3 regions of the Burkholderia seminalis genome follow, and region 1 is predicted to be linked to each of the others. Evidence: predicted binding sites of a transcription regulator. Region 1 holds the regulator's gene; each other region holds the start of a gene.

Region 1 (9,664 bases):
CGCAGGGCGACCGCATTTACGATCCCGTCAACGGCGTGTGGCCGCAGAAGATGCTGGTGTCGTTCGACGGCCCGGTGGAGGACGCCGACAAGGAAGAGCTGCGCTCGGTCTATCTGGTGGCCGACGATCCGGGTACGCAGTTCCGCGTCGAATGGCATCGCGCGGACGGCAAGCTCGGTCGCCAGGAAGGCGGCCCGCTCGCGACCGTCGCGTTCCTGACCGACGTCGAGATCCCGTGGAGCGACGACGACGAGTAACGTCGTCGCATCAGACCGGCGCCTGGTGCGCCGGCCGTCAGCGCATCATTCGCCGCCGGAACAGCCACGCGGACAGCACGAATCCGCCGACCGCGTAGCCGGCGAGCACCGCGACGTGCAACGCGATGTCGGTTGCCGGGCGGCCGAGCATCGCGGGCCGGATCAGTTCGACCGCGTTCGCGAGCGGCAGCGCCTGGGCGGCGTGCTGCGCGACCGGCGGCAACTGCGTGATCGGGAAGAACACGCCCGACAGCAGCAGCATCGGCGTCAGCACGAGCGTCTGATAAAACATGAAGAAATCGTAGGACGGCGCAAGCGCCGTCACGATCATCGCGACGCTGGCAAACGCGAGACCCGCGAGCGCGATCACGGGCAGCGCCGCGAGCATCGACGGAAATCGCGCATAGCCGAGCGCACCCGCGACCAGCATGATCGCGACCCCCGACAGCATCGCCTTGCTGGCCCCCCAGACGATCTCGCCGAGCACGATGTCGCCGAGCGCGAGCGGCGTATGCATGATCGCTTCCCAGGTACGCTGCACGTGCATCCGCGAGAAACCCGAATACATCGACTCGAAGCTCGCGGACATCATCACGCTCGACCCGACCGTGCCGGCCGCGAGGAACGCGATATACGACACCCCGTCGACGTGGCCGAGCATCAGGCCGAGCCCGAAACCCAGCCCGAACAGATAGATCATCGGATCGGCAAGATTGCCGAACATCGATGCGAGCGCGAGCTTGCGCCAGACGAGATAGTTGCGGCGCCAGACGGCAATCCAGTTGGTGGCGTTCGCGGGCATCGCGATCGCGAAGCGTGATTCGCGCGAAGGCGCGGACGGTGTGGCGGCGGAATAGTTGCGCACGTCCATGATCGATCAGTCCTGCATTTCGCGGCCCGTGAGCCGCAGGAATACATCTTCCAGATTGGCCGGGCGGTGCAGATAGCGCAACCCCGTGCGACCCTTGAGTCTCGCGCTGAGCGGCTCCGCGTCGCTCACATAGCAGAACAGCGTCTCGCCGCTGATCTCGGTGCGCTTCGCGAATGCCGACAACTCGTCGCGCAGCGCGGCCGGATCCGGCCCGTAGATCTCGATCACGTCGCAGCCGATCTCCGATTCGATCAGCGCGTGCGGCGCGCCCTCGGCGATCTTGCGGCCTTCCTCGATCACGCATAGCCGGTCGCACAGGCGTTCGGCTTCTTCCATGAAGTGCGTCGTGATCAGGATCGTCTTGCCGCGCGCGAGCAGCGAGCGCAAGCGCTCCCACATCAGGTGCCGCGCTTGCGGATCGAGGCCCGTCGTCGGTTCGTCGAGCACCAGCACGTCGGGATCGTTGACGAGCGCGCGGGCGAGCGTGAGGCGACGCCGCATGCCGCCCGACAGTTCACCGACCTTCGCCTCGGCCTTGCTCTCGAGCTTCGCGAATTCGAGCAGTGGCGGTACGAGTGCGCGCGCGGCTTGCGCCGATATCCCGAAATAGCGGCTGAACACGAGCAGATTCTCGCGGACGGTGAAGTCGGGGTCGAGATTGTCGAACTGCGGGACGACACCGACGCGCTGGCGTGCATGCCGCGCACGCGACGGAACCGGTTCGCCGCACAGGGAAATGGTGCCGGCATCGGGATGCGCGAGACCGAGCAGCATCTTCAGCGTGGTGGTCTTGCCGGCGCCGTTCGGGCCGAGCAGGCCGTAGCATTCGCCGGCCTGCACGTTGAAGGACAGGCCGTTGACGACGAGCTTGTCGCCATAGCGTTTTTCGACGTTGCGGAAATCGATCGGTGCGACGGACATGGGCATGTTGTCGTTGTAAGCGGGCGCGCGTGGCTATCCGATGCGTGGCCGGCAAGCGAACGGATCGCGCGAATGCGTGTCACACGGGCATGACCGAAGCGCGCGACGCCGGCGTGGCGATGGCCCGCTGGAGTACGAACGGGCCATTCTAGTGCATCGGCTGCGTCTCTTCAGGGCATGCCTGCACGGTGCGATGCATGCGGGCACCGATCGTGCACTGCATCATCGCGCACGCGCCGAGCGGGGCGAATCAGCGTTTTCCATCCCTTGCATCCTGAATTGCGGCGCACCATGATGAATGCGTAGGCTCGTTGTCGCGATAGGGAGGTTTCATGGCCAGTTACAACAAGATTTTGCTGTGTTACGACGGCACGCTCGAAGGGCGCAAGGCACTGCGCTGCGGTGCCAATCTCGCAATGGACCTGAAGGCGGAGACGCACTTGCTGTCGGTTGTCGACATGCGTTCGAGCATTGCGCAAAGCGCAGGTCTGCTGACGGACGTCGCGTGCGGCCGGTTCGAGGAAACCGCGCGGGAAATCCTGCAGGAAGGCGTGAACTGGCTGCGTGAGCGCGGTGTGCAGGCCGAAGGCCATTTCGCATTCGGTTATCCGATCGACGAAATCGCGAATCTCGCGACGGAACTGAAGGTCGATCTCGTCGTCGTCGGCCACCGGTGCCGCAGCGGGCTGTCGAGATGGTGGATGGGGTCGGGCAATACGCAACTGCTCGATCGCGTGAACTGCAGCATCCTGGTGGCGTGTTCGTCCGCGCAGGAGCAGAAGGAAGAAATCGCGCGCGAGCGTGAAGCGGCCATCGCGAACGGCAAATGATCGAATGATGCGATGACGGCCCGACCGGCGCTGCGAGCCGGTCGGGCGCCGCTGCATCAGCGGTGCGGGTACCGCGCAGCCTGCTACGCGTGCAGGTCGATCGCGGACAATTTCCACGAGAACAGGGCGAAGCGGTGGAATATCGCCGCATAGCGCGTGCCGTCGGCGCTGCGCTGGTACGTGACGACGAATTCATCGATATTCCGGTATCCCGCGCTGGTTTGCTGCTGATGCGGCGGATGCGTTGCATCGCCCGCGCTGGCCGGCGCGGCAGACGTGGATGCGGGTGATGACGCAGCCGTTGCGGCCGCGTTGCTGACGGGGCCGGCGGCGCTCGCCGGCGCCGGACGGGCGGGCGTGTCGGCTGACGCATCGACTTGCGGCTGATTCGACCATTCGGGCGGACGCTCGCCCGGATTGCCGCGCGGCGGCAATCCGCTCATCAGCGCGGCCACGCCCTCCGGCGTCGCGTACGCATCGACCAGCGGGCCGATCAGTGCGGACCCGATCAGCGCGCCGATCACCGCGAACGGATTGTTCTTCTTCACCGCGTCGATCCGGCGCATCAACTCTTCCGTCACCTGCTGCTTCAGGCTGATGCGCAGCGACGGAAAATCGACGTATTCGCTGATGGCCTGCGCGTCGCGCGCGTCGATCGCCGATTTCAGACGACCGAGCGCGACGTACGGCGACGCGTACGCGTAGCCGACCGCCGCCACGACGGCGACGGCCAGCACGACGATCAGCAGGGGCTTGAGCCGCCATGCGCGGCCCGACGATCCAGTCACGTTGCCTCCGGTGCGGGGATGTTCCGCAATCAGAGACCACCCGGCGTAGCCGATCGTTCCTCCGCGATGCAGCGGTCGATCATCCGGCATACGGCGTCGATCGTGCCGACCATGATCAGCCGCGAACGGCCGTGATAGACGCGCACCGGCGCCCGGCGCGCGGGTTCCGCATGATTCAGGCCGGCGTTCAGCGATACCCGCGCGAACGCGGGGAGCGCCGACGGCAGCAGGGACGCCTGCCGTTCGACTGCGACTTCTTCTTGCACGGGCGCGGCCGCGGACAGCGGTGCGCAGGGCGTGCGGCCGCGCAGATGACGCAGGCGGCCGAATTGACGGAAAGGCAGCAGACGGGCAAGGCGTTCCATGATGTTCTCCTCAGCGAGACGGAATGTCAGAGTTCGCCTGATCGGATCAGTCCGACGGCGATGCCTTCCAGCGCGAACTCCGCGCTGCCGGCCTTGACGAAGATGTTTTCGTAATCCGGGTTCTCCGCGATCAGCTCGAGACCGCCAGGCCGGCGCATCAGGCGCTTGACCGTGACGTCGTCGCCGAGACGCGCGACGATGATCTGGCCGTCCTTTGCCTCCGTGCGCTTCTGCACGGCGAGGAGGTCGCCGTCGAGAATGCCGGCGTCGCGCATCGACAGGCCGCGCACCTTCAGCAGGTAGTCGGGCTTGCTCGTGAACAGCGCGGGATCGCACGCGTAGTGCTGCGAGATGTGCTCCTGCGCGAGGATCGGGCTACCGGCCGCGACGCGGCCGACGAGCGGCAGCGACAGCTGCATCAGGCCGGCGTGCGGCAGCGTGAACTGATGCGGGGCGTCGTCGATGCCGAGCAGGCGGATGCCGCGCGACGCGCCGGCGGCCAGCTCGATCACGCCCTTGCGCGCCAGCGCGCGCAGGTGCTCCTCGGCCGCATTCGGCGAACTGAAGCCCAGCTCGGCCGCGATCTCGGCACGGGTGGGCGGGAATCCGGAGCGCTCGATCGCGCGACGGATCAAGTCGAACACTTGCTGCTGACGGGCGGTGAGTTTGGTCATGGCTCAACTGTATGGATAGACAGTGAGCTGTATTTTTATACAGTACTTCGCGAATTTCAAGTGTTACGTGAGGTTCGACGCGATCGCGCCGGTTCCGGCGTGATTTTGCGACGCCCCGACGGCGGTTTATCTGCCGCAACCGTCCGTCCCGTCTGCGTTAGCACTTTTGAGTATTAAAAAATGAGGAACGATTATTTTTAATCATGTAACCCGTTCGCTAGACTGGCCCGACATCGCAATACCGACAACACTGGAGAACCAAGGATGGCGAAGCGCAATACGGGGCTGGTGGGCGGAGTGGGCCGCCTGATCGCAACACTCGCGCTGGGCGCGGCGGCGGCGCTGGGCGTCGCGACGCATGCCCAGGCCGATACGACGTTCCTGAACGTGTCGTACGACCCGACGCGCGAGCTGTATCAGGACTTCAACCAGGCGTTCGGCAAGGAGTGGAAGGCGAAGACGGGCGAGACCGTCAACTTCAAGCAGTCGCACGGCGGGTCGGGCGCGCAGGCGCGCTCGGTGCTCGACGGCCTGCAGGCCGACGTCGTCACGCTGGCGCTCGCGTACGACATCGACGCGCTCGCGAACAAGGGGCTCGTGAACAAGGACTGGCAGAAGCGCCTGCCCGACAACGCGTCGCCGTACACGTCGACGATCGTGTTCCTGGTGCGCAAGGGCAATCCGAAGGGGATCAAGGACTGGGACGACCTGACCAAGCCGGGCATCTCGATCGTCACGCCGAACCCGAAGACGTCGGGCGGCGCACGCTGGAACTACCTGGCGGCATGGGCGTACGCGGTGCACAAGCCGGGCGGCAACGAGCAGACGGCCAAGGAATTCGTCACGAAGCTCTACAAGAACGCCGGCGTGCTCGATTCGGGCGCGCGGGGCGCGACGACGAGCTTCGTGCAGCGCGGCATCGGCGACGTGCTGATCGCGTGGGAAAACGAGGCATTCCTGTCGGTGAAGGAATTCGGCACCGACAAGTTCGAGATCGTCGTGCCGTCGGTGAGCATCCTGGCCGAGCCGCCCGTCGCGGTGGTCGACAAGGTGGTCGACAAGAAGGGCACGCGCAAGCTGGCCGAAGCGTACCTGAACTTCCTGTACAGCCCGCAGGGCCAGGAGATCGCGGCGCGCAACTACTACCGGCCGCGTTCGAAGAACGTGCCGGCGGAACTGACGAAGCAGTTCCCGAAGCTGAAGCTGTACACGGTCGACGACACGTTCGGCGGCTGGACGAATGCGCAGAAGACGCATTTCGCGGACGGCGGCGTGTTCGACTCGATCTACAAGCCGCAGTAACGCCATAACGACAGCGGCGCGCCACGCAGCGCGCCGCCTCCCCGACGGCCCGCCGGCGCGATTCACTGCGCCGGCGTTTGCGTCGGACCCGTGAGCAGCATCGACCCAGCAAGAGCATCCGATGACGACGTACACCTTTCGCAAGCCGAGCGCGCTGCCCGGTTTCGGCGTGACACTCGGCATCACGGTGGCCTATTTGAGCCTCGTGGTGCTGATCCCGCTCGCCGCCACGTTCCTGAAGACCGCGACGCTGTCGTGGGACCAGTTCGTCACCGCCGTCACGTCGCCGCGCGTGCTCGCGTCGTACCGGCTGACGTTCTCGGCCGCGCTCGGCGGCGCGCTGATCAACGCCGTGTTCGGCTTCCTCGTCGCGTGGGTGCTCGTGCGCTACACGTTCCCGTTCAAGCGCCTCGTCGATGCGATCGTCGACCTGCCGTTCGCGCTGCCGACGTCGGTCGCCGGCATCTCGCTCGCGGCCGTCTACGCGACCAACGGCTGGGTCGGCCAGTATCTCGCGCCGCTCGGCATCAAGATCGCGTTCACGCCGGCCGGCGTGCTGGTCGCGCTGACCTTCATCGGGCTGCCGTTCGTCGTGCGCACCGTGCAGCCGGTGCTCGAAGATTTCGAGCGCGAGCAGGAGGAAGCGGCCGCATGCCTCGGCGCGTCGCGCTGGCTCACGTTCCGCCGCGTCGTGCTGCCGGCCGTGCTGCCGGCGCTCCTCACCGGCTTCGCGCTCGCGTTCGCGCGTGCGCTCGGCGAATACGGCTCGGTGATCTTCATCGCCGGCAACGTGCCGATGAAATCCGAGATCACGTCGCTGCTGATCATCACGAAGCTCGAGCAGTACGACTACGCGGGCGCGACCGCGCTGGCGGTCGTGATGCTGGTCGTGTCGTTCCTGATGCTGCTGCTGATCAACACGCTGCAGTGGTATCTGCAGCGGCGGACGAGCAAGGGCGCAAGCGGCCCCGCGCCCGTCACCGTCGCCGCCGTCGCGGCAGGAGGCCAGCAATGAGCCAGGAGGCCACCGTCGTGCTGAAAACCCCGTCGCCGGCCGTGCGCGCCACGAAACGGCTCGATCCCGTCAGCGAGTCGCGCGTCGTGCGCTGGCTGCTCACGGGCATCGCGCTGGCGTTCCTCGCGTTCTTCCTCGTCGTGCCGCTCGCCGCGGTGTTCGTCGAGGCGCTGCGCAAGGGCGTCGGCTTCTATCTCGAATCGCTGGCCGATCCCGACGCGTGGTCGGCGATCAAGCTGACGCTGACCGTCGCCGTGATCGCCGTGCCGCTGAACCTCGTGTTCGGCGTGTGCGCGTCGTGGGCGATCGCGAAGTTCGAATTCCGCGGCAAGGCGCTGCTGACGACGCTGATCGACCTGCCGTTCTCGGTGTCGCCGGTGATCTCGGGCCTCGTGTACGTGCTGCTGTTCGGCGCGCAGGGCTGGCTCGGGCCGTGGCTGCAGAACCACGACGTGCAGATCATCTTCGCGGTGCCGGGCATCGTGCTCGCGACGATCTTCGTCACGTTCCCGTTCGTCGCGCGCGAGCTGATCCCGCTGATGCAGGCGCAAGGCACCGACGAGGAGGAGGCCGCGCGCGTGCTCGGCGCGTCGGGCTGGCAGATCTTCCGCCGCGTGACGCTGCCGAACGTGAAGTGGGGCCTGCTGTACGGCGTGATCCTGTGCAATGCGCGCGCGATGGGCGAGTTCGGTGCGGTGTCGGTCGTGTCGGGCCATATCCGCGGCCAGACCGACACGATGCCGCTGCACGTCGAGATCCTGTACAACGAATACAACTTCGCGGCGGCGTTCGCGGTGGCGTCGGTGCTCGCGCTGCTCGCGCTCGTCACGCTCGCGCTGAAGCTGATCGCCGAGCGTCATCTCGCCGCCGAACTGGCCGGCGCGAGCGACACCGCGCCCGCACATGCCGGCCCCGCCGCCGTTTCGTCGAAATCGTAAAGAGGCAACCAGAATGGGTATCACCGTCCGTAACCTTCAGAAGCGCTTCGGCGATTTCACGGCGCTCGACAACGTATCGCTCGACTTTCCGCCGGGCGAGCTGGTCGCGCTGCTCGGGCCGTCCGGCTGCGGCAAGACCACGCTGCTGCGCGTGATCGCGGGCCTCGAGCACGCGGACGCCGGCCAGGTCGTGCTGCAGGGGCTCGACGTCGCGTCGGTCGGCGCGCGCGACCGCCAGGTCGGCTTCGTGTTTCAGCACTACGCGCTGTTCCGCCACATGACCGTATTCGAGAACGTCGCGTTCGGGCTGCGCGTGAAGCCGCGCCGCGAGCGGCCGTCGGAAGCCGTGATCCGCGAGAAGGTGCACGAGTTGCTGAAACTGGTGCAGCTCGACTGGCTCGCGCAGCGCTATCCGTCCGAACTGTCGGGCGGCCAGCGCCAGCGTATCGCGCTCGCCCGCGCGCTCGCGGTCGAGCCGAAGGTGCTGCTGCTCGACGAGCCGTTCGGCGCGCTCGACGCGAAGGTCCGCAAGGAGCTGCGCGGCTGGTTGCGCCGGCTGCACGACGACCTGCACATCTCGACGATCTTCGTCACGCACGACCAGGAGGAGGCGCTGGAAGTCGCGGACCGCATCGTCGTGCTGAACCGCGGCCACGTCGAGCAGGTCGGCAGCCCGCAGGACGTCTACGATCATCCGCAAAGCGCGTTCGTGTACGAGTTCCTCGGCGCGGCGAACCGGCTGCCGGGCACGGTGGCCGGGCGCGGCTTCGTGGCCGAGGGCGCGGCCGCGCCGATCGAGGTCGACGCCGATTTCGCGGGCCCCGCGAATGCCTACGTGCGACCGCACGACCTGCAGCTGTGGCCGGCGGGCGAAGGGCACCGGGACGGCATCGCGGTGGACGTGCGCCGCGTGATCCCGCTCGGCGGTTCGGTGCGCGTGGAGCTTGAGGCGCGCGCGGGCGGCGCGCTCGAGGCGGAACTGGATCGCGATGCATGGCGTGCGCTGTCGCTGCAGGTCGGCGACGGTGCGACGGCCGTGCCGCGCGCGGTGCGTGTCTTTCCCGCGCGTTGACGAGACAATACAGGGCAGGGGGCGGGACATGCTCCGAATCGACAATCAAACAACGACAGCCTAAGAGGCATACCCATGAATTTTCAGCAATTGCGGTTCGTGCGCGAAGCGGTGCGCCAGAACATGAACCTGACGGAAGTCGCGAACGTGCTGTATACGTCGCAGTCGGGCGTGTCGAAGCAGATCAAGGATCTCGAGGATGAACTGGGCGTCGACATCTTCATTCGGCGCGGCAAACGGCTGACGGGGCTCACGGAGCCCGGCAAGGCGGTGCACCAGCTGATCGAGCGGATGCTGCTCGACGCCGAGAACCTGCGCCGCGTCGCGCGCCAGTTCGCCGACCAGGACAGCGGCCACCTCGTCGTCGCGACGACGCACACGCAAGCGCGCTACGCGCTGCCGAAGGTGATCCGGCAGTTCACCGAGGTGTTCCCGAAGGTGCATCTGGCGTTGCGCCAGGGCAGCCCGCAGCAGATCGCGCAGATGATCCTGAACGGCGAAGCCGATCTCGGCATCTCGACCGAGGCGCTCGACCGCTATCCGGACATCGTGACGTTCCCGTGCTATTCGTGGCATCACACGGTCGTCGTGCCGAAGGGCCATCCGCTCGTCGGCCGCGAGAACCTGACGC
Region 2 (9,664 bases), 1.2 Mb from region 1:
GCGGCGACGCGGGGGGTAAACGCGACGGTGATCTGGCCGGTGTTGCCGTCGATGGCCACCGATTCGACGTTGCGGGTCGCGGCCGGCGGGCCGTAACCGCCATCGAGGCTCGCGCCGCTCGCCGCGTTGTCGGCCACCGCGAGCCGAGCGGACGACGCAAGCGCAAGCCCCTCGCCGACCCGGGAACGCGCGAGGTAATCCTGATACGCGGGAATCGCATAGGCCGCGACGACGCCGACGATCGCCAGCACGATCATCAATTCGATCAGCGTGAAGCCGGCCGGCCGCCAGCGCGGCGCGGGCCGGTTCGCGCGCCGCAGATCGGCGGCCACGCGACGGAACAGGGAAACGGAAAAGGCTTCGAACATGGCAGGCTCCGGAAACGAAAAACGCCTGCCGATCAAGGCAGGCGTTTCGATCGTAGCCAGCGGGCCGTGAAGCCGGCAGTCGGCCGGACGGCCAGTCAGCGCGCGTGCGGCGCGCCGTGGCGCTTCCTGAGTGCGTAGCCGATCGCCACGACGAACAGCGCGCCCGCGATGCTCGCGCCGTAGAGCACCGGCTGTGTATCCAGCACCGCCCAGCGGTCGCCGACCGGGTCGTTGACGATCAACCCGCCCGCGATCCAGCCGAGCAGTCCGGCGCCGAACGCCACGACGATCGGGAAGCGGTCGAGCAGCTTCAGCACCAGCGTGCTGCCCCACACGATGATCGGCACGCTGACGACGAGCCCGAAGATCACCAGCGCGATCCGGTGCGACGGATCGGCCTGCTCGGCCGCGCCGGCGATCGCGATCACGTTGTCGAGGCTCATCACCGCATCGGCGATCACGATCGTCTTCACGGCGTCCCACAGCCGGCTGGCCGGCTTGATGTCGTCGTGCGCGTCGGCGGCCGGCGCCATCAGCTTGATGCCGATCCACAGCAGCAGCAGCCCGCCGCCGAGCTTCAGGAACGGCACGTCGAGCAGCGCGACCGCGAAGGTGATCAGCGCGACGCGCAGCAGGATCGCGCCGGCGGTACCCCAGACGACGCCGCGCAACCGCTGGTTGGCCGGCAAGTTGCGGCAGGCGAGCGCGATCACGACCGCGTTGTCGCCGCCGAGGAGGATGTCGATGACGATGATCTGGAGAATGGCGCCCCAGTGCAGCGATGTCAGGAATTCGAGCATGGCGGTGAGGACAGGACAGCGGCCGCGTCGCAGGCGGCCCGGTTCATCGCCGGCACATGCGCGACGCATGCCCGGTGCTTACGAATTCATTGCGCGAGCATAACAAAAAACGCCGGCAAAGCCGGCGTTTTCTGCAGGACGAACCCCGGGGAAATATTACAGCGCCTTCTTCAGCAGACGGCCCATTTCCGACGGGTTGCGCGTGACGGTGATGCCACACGCTTCCATGATTTCCAGCTTCGCTTCGGCCGTATCCGCACCGCCCGAGATCAGCGCGCCGGCGTGGCCCATGCGCTTGCCCGGAGGCGCCGTGACGCCCGCGATGAAGCCGACCACCGGCTTCTTCATGTTGTCCTTGATCCACTCCGCCGCATTGGCTTCGTCCGGACCGCCGATTTCGCCGATCATCACGACCGCATCCGTGTCCGGATCGTCGTTGAACATCTTCATCACGTCGATGTGCTTCAGACCGTTGATCGGGTCGCCGCCGATACCGACCGCCGACGACTGGCCGAGGCCCAGTGCCGTCAGCTGCGCGACCGCTTCATACGTCAGCGTGCCCGAACGCGACACGACGCCGATGCGGCCCTTGCGGTGGATGTGGCCCGGCATGATGCCGATCTTCAGTTCGTCCGGCGTGATCGTGCCCGGGCAGTTCGGCCCGAGCAGCAGCGTCTTGCGGCCTTCGCGACGCATGCGGTCCTTCACTTCGATCATGTCGCGCACGGGGATGCCTTCCGTGATGCAGATCGCGAGATCCAGGTCGGCTTCGACCGCTTCCCAGATCGCAGCCGCCGCGCCTGCCGGCGGAACGTAGATGACCGACACGGTCGCGCCGGTTTCCGCCTTCGCTTCCTTGACGCTCGCGTAGATCGGAATGCCTTCGAAGTCTTCGCCGGCCTTCTTCGGGTTCACGCCCGCGACGAATGCTTCGCGGCCGTTTGCGTATTCACGGCAGGCGCGCGTATGGAACTGACCGGTTTTGCCGGTAATGCCCTGCGTGATGACCTTCGTGTCCTTGTTGATCAGAATCGACATGTATTTTGACCTCTGTTCGATGGGCGTCGCGTGCAAACCGCGCCGCCCTACGTGTTCATTAGCGCGTGCTTACTTGCCTGCGGCAGCCGCGACGACCTTCTGCGCAGCCTCTTCCATGCTGTCGGCCGAGATGATCGGCAGGCCCGAATCGGCCAGCATCTTCTTGCCGAGGTCTTCGTTCGTGCCCTTCATGCGCACGACGAGCGGCACGTTCAGGTTCACGGCCTTCGAACCGGCGATCACGCCTTCCGCGATCACGTCGCAGCGCATGATGCCGCCGAAGATGTTCACGAGGATCGCCTTCAGGTCCGGGTTCTTCAGCATCAGCTTGAATGCTTCCGTGACCTTCTCGGTCGTCGCGCCACCGCCGACGTCCAGGAAGTTCGCCGGCTCGCCGCCGAACAGCTTGATGGTGTCCATCGTGGCCATCGCGAGGCCTGCGCCGTTCACGAGGCAGCCGATGTTGCCGTCGAGCGAGATGTACGCGAGGTCGAACTTCGACGCTTCGATTTCAGCCGGATCTTCTTCGTCCAGATCGCGGTACGCGACGATTTCCGGGTGGCGGAACAGCGCGTTCGAGTCGAAGTTGAACTTCGCGTCGAGTGCGGTGACCTTGCCGTCGCCGGAGACGTTCAGCGGGTTGATTTCAGCCAGCGATGCGTCGGTTTCCCAGAATGCCTTGTACAGGCCTTGCAGGATCGCGCGCGCTTGCGGGATCGAAGCAGCCGGCACGCCGATCTTCGCGGCGAGATCGTCGGCCTGGGCGTCGAGCAGGCCCGTCGACGGCTCGACGATGACCTTGTGGATCAGTTCCGGGTGCTTCTCGGCAACTTCCTCGATGTCCATGCCGCCTTCGCTCGAACCCATCAGCACGATCTTTTGCGAGATGCGGTCGACGACGAGGCTGACATACAGTTCCTGCTTGATGTCGGCGCCTTCCTCGATCATCAGACGGTTGACCTTCTGGCCTTCCGGACCGGTCTGGTGCGTGACGAGTTGCATGCCGAGGATCTGGTTCGCGTATTCGCGCACCTGCTCGATCGACTTCGCCACCTTCACGCCGCCGCCCTTGCCGCGGCCACCCGCGTGGATCTGAGCCTTCACGACCCATACCGGGCCGCCGAGCTCTTCCGCCACCTTGACGGCTTCGTCAACCGAGAACGCCGGCTTGCCGCGCGGTACCGCGACTCCGAATTTCCGCAGGATTTCCTTACCCTGGTACTCGTGAATCTTCATGCGTGATTCCCTTCAGTCTGAGAGTTGGATGAAAAGTCGCTTAAGACGCTTCTTCGAATGATTTCCGTTCATTCCTTCGTGCTGCCGTCACCGGGCATATCCGGCCGAATCGGGCCGTACCAGCGCGGGTAGTACTGCCGCACGACCTCGCCGTCGAACCGCAGCGCACGGCAGCGGCCGAGCTGGAACGGCGGTTCGGCGGGCGCGCCGTCGTGATCCGGCCCTTCGCCGCCCTCCTCGCGCACGTTCCACACGTCACCGGCGAACGCCTGGATCGCCGCCGTCGGCAGCACGGCGCACAGTTCGGTGAGATGGGAGCAGCCTGCGACGCCGGCGAGCAGCCGGTTCGCGTTGCGGCGGAAATTGCGGAAGAGATTGAGCCCGATGAGGGCCCGGTAGGCAGGCGGGGCGGATTGACAGTGACCGGGATACGGCACCCATTCCGAAGACGCTTCGGCGTCGACGACATTGAGTTCACGATCGATAGTCACGCGCAGCCAGAGTTCGTGGATCGGCAGGCCTTGGGGCCGGATGCCCGACGCAAGCGCGACATCGCGCGGCTTGTGGTCGGTCAGGCAGGCTTCGATGTCCCACAAGCCGTCGCCGCGCTCGTAAGCTTCCGCTCGGATTGCGCGTCGATGTCGCAACTGACGGGGCACGGGCTCGGATAGCGGCATGCTGGAGGTTGAGGCCGAAGAGGAAAACCCATGGATTTTAGCATATTGGGTATTTGAGACAGTTTGACGCGACGGCGGGTATTCCCGCCTGTCCGGAGGCGGTTGCATTGCAGCAAAATCGCGCGCCACGCGCGCGACCGGCCGGTCAGTCGTCGATCGGGAAATCGTCGCCGACCTTCAGCAACTTCACGATGGTCGAGCTCGAGAAGCCGCGCGCGGCAAGAAAGCGGGCCTGCTTCGCACGCTCGGCCGGCGTTTGCGGCAGTGCACCGAATTTCTTGCGCCAGACGGCCTGCGCACGGGCCCATTCGGTCTCGCGCAACTGCGCGTTCACTTCCTCGACGAGCGTGTCGCCGACTGCGTGACGCTTCAGCTCGCTGACGATGCGCGCGACGCCGACGCGCGATGCGCGGCGATGCACGAGGCTCTCGGCGAAGCGCGCATCGGACAACCAGCCGTCCTTTTCCAGCGCATCGAGCACCGGCTCGACGGATTCTTCTTCGCCGACGTAAGGCGCGAGCTTGCGCGCGAGTTCCACGCGACTGTATTCACGCCTCGACAAATAGCCGAGCGCACGGCCCTTCAATGAACGTGGCGGTTTCGACGACTTGCGTTCGGCGGTCCCGGGCGTGTCGCCGGATGAAGTACCGGAAGACGCACCGGACGCACGGCGCGTGCGGCGCGGATGCTGGCTGCTGCGGGTATAGACGTCTTCCCGTGCCGGCGCCGACGCATCGGCTGCGCGATCGCCCGGGAAGCGGACACCGGACACGCGACGGCGTGACCGGTCGTGCGCGTCGAACGATTCGTCGTCGTCGAACGGATCGTCGGGCGCGGCAATCTCAAACGAAACGAGGGCATCGCCGGATGCCCTCGTCACGGTGCGGTTCGCGGCATCGCTGCCCGCGGCCCGCCGGTCGGCGCCCGAGGATCCGGCTCGCCGGCCGGAGCGACCCGCCGCTTCGGGCGCGTCGCTCTCCGCCGGCTCGCCAGCCTGACCTCGGCGCGCAACCATCACTCTTCTTCGTCCACCGCCTCGGCTTCGTTGCCGACTACGCCATCGGGCATGCTGGCGACACCGAGCGATTCACGGATGCGGTTCTCGATCTCGCGTGCGATTTCCGGATTTTCACGCAGGAATTCACGCGCGTTGTCCTTGCCCTGGCCGATCTTCTCGCCGTTGTAGCTGTACCAGGCGCCCGCCTTGTCGACGATCTTCGCCTGCACGCCGAGATCGATGATCTCGCCCTGGCGCGAAATGCCTTCGCCATACAGGATGTCGAAAATCGCTTCGCGGAACGGCGGCGACACCTTGTTCTTGACGACCTTCACGCGGGTTTCGTTGCCGATCACCTCGTCGTTCTTCTTGATCGAGCCGATCCGGCGGATGTCGAGACGCACTGACGCATAGAACTTCAGCGCGTTGCCGCCCGTCGTGGTTTCCGGGTTGCCGAACATCACGCCGATCTTCATCCGGATCTGGTTGATGAAGATCACGAGGCAGTTCGTGCGCTTGATCGTGCCGGTCAGCTTGCGCAACGCCTGCGACATCAGGCGGGCCTGCAGACCCGGCAGCGAATCGCCCATCTCGCCTTCGATTTCGGCCTTCGGCACAAGCGCCGCGACCGAGTCGATGACGATCATGTCGATCGAGCCCGAGCGCACCAGCGCGTCGGTGATTTCGAGCGCCTGCTCGCCGGTGTCCGGCTGCGAGATCAGCAGTTCCGGCACGTTCACGCCGAGCTTCGACGCGTATTGGACGTCGAGCGCGTGCTCGGCGTCGATGAACGCCGCGGTGCCGCCCAGCTTCTGCAGTTCGGCGATGACCTGCAGCGTGAGCGTGGTTTTACCCGACGATTCCGGACCGTAGATCTCGACCACCCGGCCGCGCGGCAGGCCGCCGACGCCCAGCGCGATGTCGAGACCCAGCGAGCCCGTGGAGACGACCTGGATGTCCTCGGCCGCTTCGCCGTCGCCCATCCGCATGATCGACCCCTTGCCGAACTGCTTCTCGATCTGCGCGAGTGCGGCCGCCAGCGCCTTGCTCTTCTCGGCGGTCATCCCGGAGCCCTTCTTGCTATCTTCCATGAATCGTCCTTTGCTATGATGAGCAGCGTCTGTTAAAGGCGCGCCCGCTTTCAAGCGCCGCCCACGAATGCAGACACTGTATAAAAAAACAGTAGTTTATGCAAGCCCGCAATGCGGGGCGTTGTACACGAATAACTCCGGAGACAGCCGCGTCGGCGCGAACGCCTCGCCGGCCATCGGTCAGCAACATGCGAATCCTCATCGCCGAAGATGACAGCATACTCGCGGACGGCCTCACCCGGTCACTCCGCCAATCGGGCTATGCGGTCGATCACGTGAAGAGCGGCGTCGATGCCGACACCGCGCTGTCGATGCAGACTTTCGACCTGCTGATCCTCGATCTCGGACTCCCGAAAATGTCCGGGCTCGAAGTGCTCAAGCGCCTGCGCGCGCGCAACTCCAACCTCCCCGTGCTGATCCTGACGGCCGCCGACAGCGTCGACGAACGCGTGAAGGGGCTCGACCTCGGCGCCGACGACTACATGGCCAAGCCGTTCGCGCTCAACGAGCTCGAGGCGCGCGTGCGCGCGCTGACCCGGCGCGGCGCGGGCGGCGGCCCGACCGTCGTGCGCCACGGCTCGCTCGCGTTCGACCAGGTGGGCCGCATCGCGTACGCGAACGATCACGTGCTCGATCTCTCCGCGCGCGAACTCGGCCTGCTCGAAGTGCTGCTGCAGCGGATCGGCCGGCTCGTGTCGAAGGAGCAGCTCGTCGATCACCTGTGCGAATGGGGCGAGGAAGTCAGCAACAACGCGATCGAAGTCTACGTGCACCGGCTGCGCAAGAAGATCGAACCGAGCGGCGTGCGGATCTCGACCGTGCGCGGCCTCGGCTATTGCCTCGAGAAGGCCGCGCCCGCCGCGCCGGCCGATACGGCAGCGCCCCAGCCCGCGACGGCCGGCACGCCGCTGCGCTGACGGCGGGCGGCGCCGCGATGGCCACGCCGGCCCATTCCCGCCATCCGACCGGCGCGCCGTCGTCGGCCGCCGACGAGGCGCGCGACGCGCGCTACGAGAACCCGTTCGCGCCGCCCGACGAAACCGAATCGCCCGAGGCGCCGCGCCCGCGCTCGCTGTTCGGCGAGATCCTCGACTGGATGCTCGCGCCGCTGCTGCTGCTGTGGCCTATGAGCATCGCCGTCACCTACCTCGTCGCGAAGACGATCGCGAACGGCCCGTTCGACCGTGCGCTCGAAACCAACGCGTACGTGCTCGCCCGGCAGATTCATCCGGTCAACGGCGTCGCCGAGCTGACGCTGCCGGAGCAGACGCGCGACTTCCTGCGCGCGGACAACGTCGACAGCGTTTACTTCCAGGTGCTCGGCACGCGCGGCGAACTGGTCGCCGGTGAAGCCGACATGCCGCTGCCGCGCGACGAGGACCGCCCGCCGCCCGGCGTCGTCGTGTTTCGCGACGACCTGCTGCGCGGCAACGACGTACGCGTCGCCTATACGACGGTCGCCCTGCCGCAATCGAGCGGCGCGCAGCCCGTGCTCGTGCAGGTCGGCGAGACGCTCGACAAGCGCAACGCGCTCGCGAACGACATCATCAAGGGCGTGATCCTGCCGCAGTTCGTGATCCTGCCGCTCGCGATCCTGCTCGTGTGGTTCGGGCTGTCGCGCGGGCTCGCGCCGCTCAACGCGCTGCAGGCGCACATCCGCGCGCGGCGGCCCGACGACCTGTCGCCCGTCGAGGCGCAGCGCGCGCCGCCCGAGATCGAACCGCTCGTCACGTCGTTCAACGACCTGCTCGCGCGCCTCGAACAGAACATGGCGCTGCAAAAGCGCTTCATCGCCGACGCCGCGCACCAGATGAAGACGCCGCTCGCGGGCCTGCGCACGCAGGCCGAGTTCGCGCTGCGCCACCCGGTCCCGCCCGACGTACAGCGCTCGCTCGAACAGATCGCGACGAGTTCCGAGCAGGCCGCGCGGCTCGTCACGCAGCTGCTGGCGCTCGCGCGCGCCGAGAACCGCGCGAGCGGCCTCACGTTCGAGCCGGTCGAGATCGCCGCGCTCGCGCGGCGCGCGGTGCGCGACTGGGTGCAGGCCGCGCTCGCGAAGCGGATGGATCTCGGCTACGAAGGGCCGCCGGACGACGCGCCGCTCGACGTCGACGGCAATCCGGTCATGCTGCGCGAGATGCTCGGCAACCTGATCGACAACGCGATCCGCTACACGCCCGAAGGCGGCCGCATCACCGTACGCGTGCATGCCGACCCGGCGGCGCGGCTCGTGCATCTCGAAGTCGAGGATACGGGCCCCGGCATCCCGGCCGCCGAACGCGAACGCGTCGTCGAGCGCTTCTACCGGATCCTCGGCCGCGAAGGCGACGGCAGCGGCCTGGGGCTCGCGATCGTGCGCGAGATCGCCACCCAGCACGGCGGCACGCTGACGCTCGACGATCACGTCTACCAGCAGGCGCCCCGCCTGGCCGGCACGCTCGTGCGTGTCAGCCTGCCGCTGACCGGCACGGCCCCGGATTAACCCTGACGCGCGCCGCCGGCGGCCGGCGAAAATGCGTCGAAACCGGCGATTTACCGGACGATCGCGCCACAATCGACGCGTGTAGCGGCCGATTCGGCACGGGTTAACGTGCAGTCGTTTTGTGCGCGCGAGTCAGTCCGCCGTAAGTTTCCGTGCCAATAATCGTCGTCAGGCCCGCCCCTCCCAAGGCGGCCGCATATCTATATCAAGGGACTTGGAGACGATTCATGGCAACGTTAGGCGGGCAAATTTCGCACTCGCCGATGACGGGCGAAGAGAAGAAGGTGATCTTCGCGTCGTCGCTCGGCACCGTGTTCGAGTGGTACGACTTTTACCTGGCCGGCTCGCTCGCGGCCTACATCAGCAAGAGCTTCTTCTCCGGCGTCAATCCGACCGCCGCGTTCATCTTCACGCTGCTCGGCTTTGCAGCCGGCTTCGCGGTGCGGCCGTTCGGCGCGATCGTGTTCGGCCGGCTCGGCGACCTCGTCGGCCGCAAGCACACGTTCCTCGTGACGATCGTGATCATGGGCGTCTCGACGTTCGTGGTCGGCTTCCTGCCCGGCTACGCGTCGATCGGCATCGCCGCGCCCGTGATCTTCATCGCGATGCGGCTGTTGCAGGGCCTCGCGCTCGGCGGCGAGTACGGCGGCGCGGCGACCTACGTCGCCGAACATGCGCCGGCGAACCGTCGCGGCTTCTACACCGCGTGGATCCAGACGACCGCCACGCTCGGCCTGTTCCTGTCGCTGCTCGTGATCCTCGGCGTGCGTACGTTCATCGGCGAGGAAGCGTTCGGCAGCTGGGGCTGGCGCGTGCCGTTCGTCGCGTCGATCCTGCTGCTCGCCGTGTCGGTGTGGATCCGGATGCAGCTGAACGAATCGCCGGTGTTCCTGCGCATCAAGGCGGAAGGCAAGACGTCGAAGGCGCCGCTGACCGAAGCATTCGGCCAGTGGAAGAACCTGAAGATCGTGATCC
Region 3 (9,664 bases), 1.4 Mb from region 1:
GTCCGAGGAGCAGGCGAGCGGCATCACGCAGGTCGGCCGCGCGGTCACGCAGATGGACCAGGTGACGCAGCAGAACGCGGCGCTCGTCGAGGAAGCCGCTGCGGCTGCCGCGTCGCTGCAGGAACAGGCCGCGCGGCTGCGCGACGCGGTCGGCGCGTTCCGGGTCGGCGACGCCGGCGGGCGGGCGCCGCGCCGGGCCGGCGAGCGGGCGGCCGAGCCGGCGTTCGGGGCGAACACGGCCGGCGAGACGGCGATGAGGTAAAGCGTGCCGGCCGACGTGCGATGCGTCATGAACGCAACTAACGGCCGAGCCCCGCACCTGCCGCCAGCACTGTACCGGTGCATACCCATATGAGCGGGATGTATTTCACTTCCCGCCGATCCTGTGACACCATTTGCCCCTTCCTGCGAGTCGGGGCTTACCCGTATCGCGCCCCATTTTTTAGCAAGCAAGAAAGCGAGAAACAGATGAAGCGTCGCAGTCTCCTGAAGGTATTTTCCGTACTGGCCACCGGTGCCGCGCTGACGCTGTCGGCAGGCGCGCGCGCCGACGACAAGGTGATCAAGGTCGGCACGGTCGCCGGCCCGGATGCGGAAGTGTGGCAAGTCGTGCAGAAGGTCGCGAAGGAGAAGGAAGGCCTGAACGTGAAGGTCATCGAGTTCAACGACTACGTGCAGCCGAACGCGGCGCTCGACGCGGGCGACCTCGACGCGAACAGCTTCCAGCACCAGCCCTACCTCGACAGCCAGGTGAAGCAGCGCGGCTACAAGATCGTCAGCGCGGGCCTGACCTACATCTCGCCGATCGGCGTGTACTCGAAGAAGTACAAGTCGCTGAAGGACCTGCCGCAAGGCGCGAAGCTCGCGGTGCCGAACGATCCGTCGAACGAGAACCGCGCGCTGCTGCTGCTGCAGACGCAAGGCGTGATCAAGCTGAAGGCGGGCGCCGGCACGGGCGGCAACAACGCGACGGTGCTCGACATCGCCGAGAACCCGAAGAAGCTGAAGATCTCCGAACTCGACGCCGCGCAACTGCCGCGCGTGCTGTCGGACGTCGATGCCGCCGTGATCAACACGAACTACGCGCTGGCCGCGAACCTGCAGCCGACCAAGGACGCGATCGCGCTCGAATCGCTGACGAGCCCGTACGCGAACCTGATCGCCGTGCGCGCGAAGGACAAGGATCAGCCGTGGGTGAAGAAGCTGGTCAAGGCGTACCAGTCGCAGGAAGTGCGGGAATTCATCAAGAAGCAGTTCAAGGGCTCGATGGTCGCGTCGTTCTGAGCGCCGCACACCGGTCGGACCGCTGAACGAAAAGGGCCTGCATCGCGCAGGCCCTTTTTTCATGGGCGTCCGGCGCGCGGCGCCCGTTCACATCTCGCCGCGCCGCGAGCAGATCGACATGATCTGCTGGATCGCGTAGTTGTCGCGCACGCCCGGCAGCGACTGCACGACGCACTCGTGAAAGCGCCGCTCGCGCGGCAGCAGCATCGCGTTGTTGCGGTACAGCGCGTCGCACGAGCGCTGGATCAGCTGCGCCGCCGCGCCGTTGCGGCTTTCGCGCAGCGCATTGAGCATGCAGTCGTCGTATTGCGCGCTGCCGTCGGTCAGCGCGCATGCGGTACCGGGCAGCGCCAGCGCGACGGCCACGCATGCGATGGTTCGGATCCCCCGTTTCATCTGCCCTCCGATGGCGTGGATTGGGTCGGCCGACAGCATAACGTAAAGCCGCGCGCGCGGCTGACGCGTTGGCCGACACCGGCCGGCACCGCCGCCGGCCGGGCTTCGCGCGCATTTTCGGGCTCCGGCGCGTGCCGCGATTCGGCGTGCCTGGCGAAAGCGTTCAGTCAGGCGGTGGTCTGAGGAAATGGTATGCTCGTGCGTTCGCCGCTGCACGCTTTCCCGGAGCGTGCGCGGGCCGATCGCCGGCGTGTCGTACGCGCGGCGGCGCCCGCCCGACGGCGGCGGGAATCCATCATCCAGAACCGACACAATACGGGGGAGACTCACCCATGAAGCGATTCAAGACTTTCGCGATCCGTTCGATCGCGGCCGGCGTGGCCGCACTCGCGCTGGCCGGCGCCGCGCATGCGCAGACCGTCAAGGTGCTGTCGATCGTCGATCATCCGGCGCTCGACGCGATCCGCGACGGCGTGCGCGCCGAACTGAAGGCGGAAGGTTACGGCGACGACAAGCTCAAGTGGGAATACCAGAGCGCGCAGGGCAACACGGGCACGGCCGCGCAGATCGCGCGCAAGTTCGTCGGCGACCAGCCGGACGTGATCGTCGCGATCGCGACGCCGGCCGCGCAGGCGGTCGTCGCCGCGACGAAGAGCGTGCCGGTCGTCTATTCGGGCGTCACCGATCCGGTCGCCGCGCAGCTCGTGAAGGGCTGGGGCCCGTCGGGCACCAACGTGACGGGCGTGTCCGACAAGCTGCCGCTCGATCGCCAGGCTGCGCTGATCAAGCGCGTCGTGCCGAATGCGAAGACGGTCGGCATGGTCTACAACCCGGGCGAGGCGAATTCGGTCGTCGTCGTGAAGGCGCTCAAGGAGATCCTCGCGAAGCAGGGGATGGCGCTGAAGGAAGCCGCCGCCCCGCGTACCGTCGACATCGGCCCGGCCGCGAAGAGCCTGGTCGGCAAGGTCGACGTGATCTACACGAATACCGACAACAACGTCGTGTCCGCGTACGAAGCGCTCGTGAAGGTCGCGAACGAAGCGAAGATCCCGCTCGTCGCCGGCGACACCGACAGCGTGAAGCGCGGCGGCATCGCGGCGCTCGGCATCAATTACGGCGATCTCGGCCGGCAGACGGGCAAGGTCGTCGCGCGCATCCTGAAGGGCGAGAAGCCGGGCGCGATCGCGTCGGAGACGAGCAGCAACCTCGAACTGTTCGCGAACACGGGCGCGGCCGCGAAGCAGGGCGTCACGCTGTCGCCGGATCTCGTCAAGGAAGCGAAGACGGTCATCAGGTAAGCCGCGGCACGCGCGCCGCGCTTGCCGGCCCGATCCGGGCCTCGACGACATCGCCGGACGGGCGGCTCCCACCCGGGGCCGCCCGTTCGCTTCGCCCGGCCGTACACGTCCGGCCGGGAAGCAACAGGATTTCCCCACCATGTCTCTGTTCTCGTTTCTGGGCGCACTGGAGATCGGCCTGATCTTCAGCCTCGTCGCCCTCGGGGTGCTGATCTCGTTCCGCATCCTCAACTTCCCCGACCTCACCGTCGACGGCAGCTTTCCGCTGGGCGGCGCCGTCGCCGCGACGCTGATCTCGGCCGGCTACGACCCGTTCACGTCGACGCTGCTCGCGATCGTCGCGGGTGCGCTGGCCGGCTTCGTCACCGGCTGGCTGAACGTGCGCCTGAAGATCATGGATCTGCTCGCCAGCATCCTGATGATGATCGCGCTCTACTCGGTGAACCTGCGGATCATGGGCCGCCCGAACGTGCCGCTGATCTCCGAGCCGACGCTGTTCACCGTGCTGCAGCCGGACTGGATGCCCGACTACGTGCTGCGCCCGGCGCTGCTCGCGATCGTCGTCGTGGTCGCGAAGCTCGGCCTCGACTGGTTCTTCTCGTCGCAGCTCGGCCTCGCGATGCGCGCGACCGGCGCGAACCCGCGGATGGCGCGCGCGCAAGGCATCGCGACCGGCCGCGCGACGCTCGCCGGGATGGCGCTGTCGAACGCGCTCGTCGCGCTCGCCGGCGCGCTGTTCGCGCAGACGCAGGGCGGCTCGGACATCTCGATGGGGATCGGCACGATCGTGATCGGGCTGGCCGCCGTGATCATCGGCGAGACGCTGCTGCCCGCGCGCCGACTCGTGCTGACGACGCTCGCGGTCGTGCTTGGCGCGATCGTCTACCGTTTCTTCATCGCGCTCGCGCTGAACAGCGAATTCATCGGCTTGAAGGCGCAGGACCTGAACCTCGTGACGGCCGCGCTCGTCACGCTCGCGCTGGTGCTGCCGGCGACGCGCAAGAAGCTGTTCGCGCGCAAGAACGGAGGAGCATGACATGCTGTCCGCACACGATCTCAAACTCACGTTCAATCCCGGCACGCCGATCGAGACGCGCGCGCTGCGCGGGCTGTCGCTCGAGATTCCCGACGGCCAGTTCGTCGCGGTGATCGGCTCGAACGGCGCCGGCAAGTCGACCTTCCTCAATGCGGTCAGCGGCGACCAGCCGGTCGATGCGGGGCGCATCGCGATCGACGGCGCGGATGTGACGCGCAAGGCCGCGTGGGACCGCGCGCATCTCGTCGCGCGCGTGTTCCAGGATCCGATGGCCGGCACCTGCGAGGCGCTGACGATCGAGGAGAACATGGCGCTCGCGATGGCGCGCGGCGTGCGGCGCGGCTTTCGCGCCGCGCTCGACCGGCCGTCGCGCGAACTGTTCCGCGACAAGCTGCGGCTCCTGAACCTCGGCCTCGAGAACCGGCTGACCGACCGGATCGGGCTGCTGTCGGGCGGCCAGCGGCAGGCCGTGAGCCTGCTGATGGCGTCGCTGCGGCCGTCGCGGATCCTGCTGCTCGACGAGCACACGGCCGCGCTCGACCCGAAGACGGCCGCGTTCGTGCTGGAGCTGACCGCGCGCATCGTCGCCGAGAGCAAACTGACGACGATGATGGTCACGCACAGCATGCGGCAGGCGCTCGACTACGGCGACCGCACGGTGATGCTGCACCAGGGGCAGGTCGTGCTCGACGTGTCGGGCGATGCGCGCAAGGGGCTCGACGTGCCGGACCTGCTGCAGATGTTCGAGAAGGTGCGTCACGAGCAGCTCGACGACGACGCGCTGCTGCTCGGCTGACGGGCGGGGCCGGCCGGCGTGCGATGACCTGACGCGCGCGCCGGCCTCCTCCCGGCTTTCCTCTGACGAAAACCGGTTTCGCACCGGTGCTGTGCGACGCGGGCGCATTGCCATATACTGTATATCCATACAGTTGTGGGTGGCGTCATGCTCGCATCCTCCATTTCTCCCGAATCCCTTCATCCGTCGCTCTGGCGCGGCTCGCAGCTCGCGCGCGGCGGCCCGCGCACGATCGAGACCGGCTTCGCGCCGCTGTCGGCCGAATTGCCGGGCGGCGGCTGGCCGGTCGGCGGGCTCGTCGAACTGCTGGCCGCGCAGCCGGGCTGCGGCGAGATGCGGCTGCTCGCGCCCGCGCTGGCCCGTACCGTCAGTGCGCGGCGTCCGCTCGCGCTCGTCGCGCCGCCGCAATCGCCGCATGCGACCGCGCTCGCCAGTCTCGGCGTGCCGGCCGACGCGCTGCTGTGGCTGCGCGCCGGCAGCCGCACCGATGCGCTGTGGGCCGCCGAGCAGGCGCTCAGGACGGGGTGCTGCGGCGCGCTGCTGCTCTGGCAGGAGGCGCGGCCCGATGCGCTGCGGCGCCTGCATCTCGCGGCCGCGCGCACGGGCGACACGCTGTTCGTGATGCTGCGCCCGCTGTCGGCCGCGCGGCAGCCGTCGCCGGCCGTGCTGCGCGTCGCGCTGTATCCGGTGCCGGGCGGCGTGTCGCTCGACATCGTCAAGCGTCGCGGCCCGGCGCGCGGCGAGCCGCTCGTGCTCGACCTGCCGTCGCCCATCGTGGAGAGCCGCTATGCGCGTCTTGCTCGGCATCCATCTGCCGCGCCTGCCGCTCGACGTGTGCGTCCCGCCGCCGTCTGACGCAGCGGCCGGCGAGGCAGGCGACGCAGGCTGTGCGGTGCTCGAGCAGGGTGTCGTGCTGATCGCCGATGCGGCCGCGCAGCGGCGGGGCGTGCGCGCGGGCATGAAGCGCGGCGGCGTGCTCACGCTCGCGCCCGAGACGCAGCTCGTCGAACGCGATCCCGCGCGCGAAGCCGATGCGCTGCGCGCGGTCGCGCTCGCGTTGCTGCGTTTCTCGCCGTGCGTCGCGCTCGACGACGAAGCCACGCTGATCGTCGACGTCGGCCCGAGCCTGCGGTTGTTCGGCGGCCTGCCGTCGCTGTGCCGCCAGGTGCGCGCGACGCTCGCGGCGCTCGGTTATGCGGCGCGCCTGTCCGCCGCGCCGACCGGGCGCGGCGCGTGGCTGCTCGCGCGCACGTCGGCGCGGGCGCGTCTCCGGCGCCGCGTTGCGCGCCCGGCTTCGCTCGTCCGTTCGCTCGACCGGCTGCCCTGCGTGCTGCTGCCCGATGCGCGCCCGTACGCGGGCTGGTTCGACGGCCTCGGCTGCCGCACGCTCGCCGATCTGCGCGGTCTTCCGCGTGCGGGGTTGCAGCGTCGTTGCGGCCCCGCGCTGCTGGCCGCGCTCGATCGTGCGTACGGCGACGCGGTCGAGCCGCTCGCGTGGATGGCGGTGCCGCCCGTGTTCGACGTGCGGCTCGAATTGCCGGAGCGCGTCGAATACGCGGAAGCCGTGCTGTTCGCCGCGCGGCGGCTCGTCGTGCAGCTGTGCGGGTGGCTGGCCGCGCGGCAACTGTCGCTGGCCGCGATGACGTTCGAGCTCGAGCACGAGCGCGGCCGCCAGGCCGTGCCGCCGACGCCGCTCGAACTCGCGTTCGCCGCACCCGTGCGCGACGAAGCGCACTTCATGCGGCTGCTCGGCGAGCGGCTCGCGCGCGTCGAGTTGCCGGCCGCGGTGATCGCGGTGCGCCTGAAGGCCACGCGCGTCGAGTCGGTCGCGCCGCCGGCCGACGATCTTTTTCCCGAACCGGGCGGTACGCGGGAAACCCGTGAGCGGTTGTTCGAACTGCTGGTCGCGCGGCTCGGCGCGGAGAACGTGCTGCGCGCGGCGCCCGTCGCCGATCACCGGCCCGAGGCCGCGAACCGCTGGCTGCCGCTCGATGCGCAGGCGGGCAAGCCGGCCGGCGGGCCGCCGGCGGTGCCGCCGAGGCCCGCGTGGCTGCTCGCCGAGCCGCTGCCGTTGCTGGTGCGCGAGAACCGGCCGGTATTCCATACGCCGCTGAGAATGATGTCGTCGGTGGAGCGGATCGAGGCCGGCTGGTTCGACGGTCAGTTCGCCGCGCGCGATTACCACGTCGCGCAGGACGAAGCCGGTGCGTGCTACTGGGTGTTCAAGGAGCGGGCGGGGAGCGAGGCCGAGCCGCGCTGGTTCCTGCACGGCTTGTTCGGGTGAACGGAGATGGTTGCGGATTTCAGTGGGTTGCCCGATTACGCGGAGTTGTTCTGCCGCTCGAACTTTTCGTTTCTGCATGGCGCGTCGCATGCGGAAGAACTGGTCGAGCGTGCGGCGGAACTCGGCTATCGCGGGATCGCGATCACCGACGAGTGCTCGCTCGCCGGCGCGCCGCGCATGCATGTCGCCGCGCAAGCGAAAGGGCTGCCGCTCGTCATCGGTTCGTACTTCGACGTCACGCCGGACGACGTCGCGCCCGGTCACGATCCGGGCCCCGGTGCGTTCGGGCTCGTGTTGCTCGCGCAGAACCGCGAGGGGTACGGCAATCTTTCGGAGCTGATTTCGTGGCGGCGGATGGCGTCGCCGAAGGGGACTTACACGCTGACGTCGCGGATGCTGTCGGCGCCGCCTGCGGAGTTTGCCCATTTGCGCGGGATGCCCGACTGCTTCGCGATTCTCGTACCCCTGTATCCGGTACGCGCGGACGTGCTCGATGTGCAGGTCGCGTGGTTTCGCGTGACGTTCGGCGCGCGCGCGCGGCTCGGGCTCGTGCAGTTGCAGCGTGCGCTGGACGGCGCGCAGCGCGACGAGATTCGCGAGGCGGGCGAGCGGCGGGGCGTGCGTATCGTCGCGCTGGGCGACGTGACGATGCACCGGCGCTCGTGCAAGGCATTGCAGGACGTGATGACGGCGATTCGCGTCGGGATGCCGGTGTCGGAATGCGGCTATGCGCTGGCGCCGAATGCGGAACAGCATTTGCGTTCGCGCGGGCGGATCGCGAAGCTGTTTTCGCCGGACGAGATCGCGGAGACATGCGCGATGCTCGATGCGTGCGATTTCGAACTCGATTCGCTGCGCTACGAATATCCGGACGAGATCGTGCCTGAAGGTCATACGCCGACGAGTTATCTGGAGCAGGAAACCCGGGCAGGCGCGCGCCGTCGCTATTCCGGGGAACCGCCGGAGCACGTCCGGGAACGGATCGACTACGAGTTGGCGCTGATCGCGACACTGAGTTACGAGCCGTTCTTCCTGACTGTCTACGACATCGTCAAGTTTGCACGTAGCCAGAACATCCTGTGCCAGGGGCGTGGTTCCGCGGCGAACTCGGTTGTTTGCTATTGCCTCGAGATCACCGAAGTCAGTCCCGATCAGAGCACGATGCTGTTCGAGCGTTTCATCAGCGCGGAGCGCGGCGAGCCGCCCGACATCGACGTCGATTTCGAGCATCAGCGCCGCGAAGAAGTCATTCAGCATATCTATCGGAAATACGGCGAGAATCGCGCCGCGCTCGCGGCAGCCGTGTCGACCTATCGTCCGCGCGGCGTGCTGCGCGAAACCGGCAAGGCACTCGGCATCGATCCGATGTTGATCGATCGCGTCGCGAAGGGGCATCGCTGGTTCGACGGCAGCCGCGACCTGTTGCAGCAATTCGCGACGACCGGACTCGATCCCGAAACGCCGCTGATTCGCACATGGGCCGAACTGGCGGGGCGATTGCTCAACTTTCCGCGTCATCTGTCGCAGCATTCGGGCGGCTTCGTGATCAGCCGCGGCAAGCTCACGCGGCTCGTGCCGGTCGAGAACGCGGCGATGGACGGGCGGCGCGTGATTCAGTGGGACAAGGACGATCTCGAATCGCTCAAGCTGATGAAGGTCGACGTGCTCGCGCTCGGCATGCTGTCGGCGTTGCATCGGGCGTTCGACCTGCGCACCGCATGGCGCGGGCCGGCGGAGGACGGCGAGCCGTTCACGCTGAAACACATTCCGCCGGACGATAAGGAAACCTACGACATGATCTGCCGTGCCGACACGGTCGGCGTGTTCCAGATCGAATCGCGCGCGCAGATGTCGATGCTGCCGCGTTTGCGACCGCGTGATTACTACGATCTGGTGGTTGAGGTCTCCATCGTGCGACCAGGGCCGATCCAGGGCGGTGCCGTCCATCCGTACCTCAAGCGGCGCAAGATCAAGGCGGGGGAGGAAAAAGGGGAAATTACCTATCCGAGCGACGCGCTCAAGGAGGTGCTCGAACGCACGCTCGGTATTCCAATCTTCCAGGAACAGGTGATGCAGATCGCGATCGTTGCGGCGGGTTTTACACCCGGCGAAGCCGATCGACTGCGTCGTGCGATGGCCGCGTGGAAGCGCAGGGGCGATCTCGGCCCCTACCACGACAAGATCGTCCAGGGCATGCTCGCGCGCGGCTACACACGCGAATTCGCCGAGCAGATCTTCGAGCAGATCAAGGGCTTCGGCGAATACGGCTTCCCCGAAAGCCACGCCGCCAGCTTCGCGAAACTGGCGTACGCGAGCAGCTGGCTCAAATGCCACGAACCGGCGATCTTTCTCGCCGCGCTGCTGAACAGTCAGCCGATGGGGTTCTATCCGCCGTCGCAACTCGTGCAGGATGCCAAACGCCATGGCGTGCAGGTTCTGCCGATCGACGTGACGCAAAGCAACTGGGAGGCGTCGCTCGAAGCGCTCCCCGGCCAGCTGCCGCCGCACGGCCAGCCGGCCGTGCGGCTCGGCCTGTCGCTCGTGCGCGGCCTTGGCGAAGCCGCCGCGCG

What was found. The regulator LexA, encoded in region 1, represses DNA repair genes until DNA is damaged. The targets are predictions, from matches to a motif close to ACTGTATNNNNATACAGT.
Region 2: a site for LexA is predicted at 6,283-6,300, ahead of recA (recombinase RecA). Genes of this name have one in related genera too.
Region 3: a site for LexA is predicted at 4,927-4,944, ahead of imuA (translesion DNA synthesis-associated protein ImuA). Genes of this name have one in related genera too.

Annotation. Positions count from the first base shown of each region.
Region 1 covers NZ_CP013398.1:1,729,951-1,739,614, forward strand. Annotated here, with positions in the region: gene WJ12_RS07885 (hypothetical protein) at 1-257, shown strand, start outside; gene WJ12_RS07890 (ABC transporter permease) at 295-1,128, opposite strand; gene nodI (nodulation factor ABC transporter ATP-binding protein NodI) at 1,135-2,049, opposite strand; gene WJ12_RS07900 (universal stress protein) at 2,382-2,879, shown strand; gene WJ12_RS07905 (DUF2939 domain-containing protein) at 2,963-3,667, opposite strand; gene WJ12_RS07910 (hypothetical protein) at 3,697-4,032, opposite strand; gene lexA (transcriptional repressor LexA) at 4,059-4,706, opposite strand; gene WJ12_RS07920 (sulfate ABC transporter substrate-binding protein) at 4,971-6,008, shown strand; gene cysT (sulfate ABC transporter permease subunit CysT) at 6,130-7,023, shown strand; gene cysW (sulfate ABC transporter permease subunit CysW) at 7,020-7,961, shown strand; gene WJ12_RS07935 (sulfate/molybdate ABC transporter ATP-binding protein) at 7,975-9,033, shown strand; gene WJ12_RS07940 (CysB family HTH-type transcriptional regulator) at 9,109-9,664, shown strand, end outside.
Region 2 covers NZ_CP013398.1:2,927,404-2,937,067, forward strand. Annotated here, with positions in the region: gene WJ12_RS13265 (pilin) at 1-368, opposite strand, end outside; gene WJ12_RS13270 (TerC family protein) at 464-1,168, opposite strand; gene sucD (succinate--CoA ligase subunit alpha) at 1,325-2,206, opposite strand; gene sucC (ADP-forming succinate--CoA ligase subunit beta) at 2,276-3,442, opposite strand; gene WJ12_RS13285 (DUF2889 domain-containing protein) at 3,511-4,119, opposite strand; gene recX (recombination regulator RecX) at 4,265-5,134, opposite strand; gene recA (recombinase RecA) at 5,134-6,207, opposite strand; gene WJ12_RS13300 (response regulator transcription factor) at 6,396-7,124, shown strand; gene WJ12_RS13305 (sensor histidine kinase) at 7,142-8,689, shown strand; gene WJ12_RS13310 (MFS transporter) at 8,917-9,664, shown strand, end outside.
Region 3 covers NZ_CP013398.1:3,143,491-3,153,154, reverse strand. Annotated here, with positions in the region: gene WJ12_RS14255 (methyl-accepting chemotaxis protein) at 1-262, shown strand, start outside; gene WJ12_RS14250 (MetQ/NlpA family ABC transporter substrate-binding protein) at 469-1,284, shown strand; gene WJ12_RS14245 (VF_A0006 family four-cysteine protein) at 1,372-1,680, opposite strand; gene WJ12_RS14240 (ABC transporter substrate-binding protein) at 2,013-2,978, shown strand; gene WJ12_RS14235 (ABC transporter permease) at 3,118-4,014, shown strand; gene WJ12_RS14230 (ABC transporter ATP-binding protein) at 4,016-4,810, shown strand; gene imuA (translesion DNA synthesis-associated protein ImuA) at 4,958-5,665, shown strand; gene WJ12_RS14220 (Y-family DNA polymerase) at 5,598-7,094, shown strand; gene WJ12_RS14215 (error-prone DNA polymerase) at 7,101-9,664, shown strand, end outside.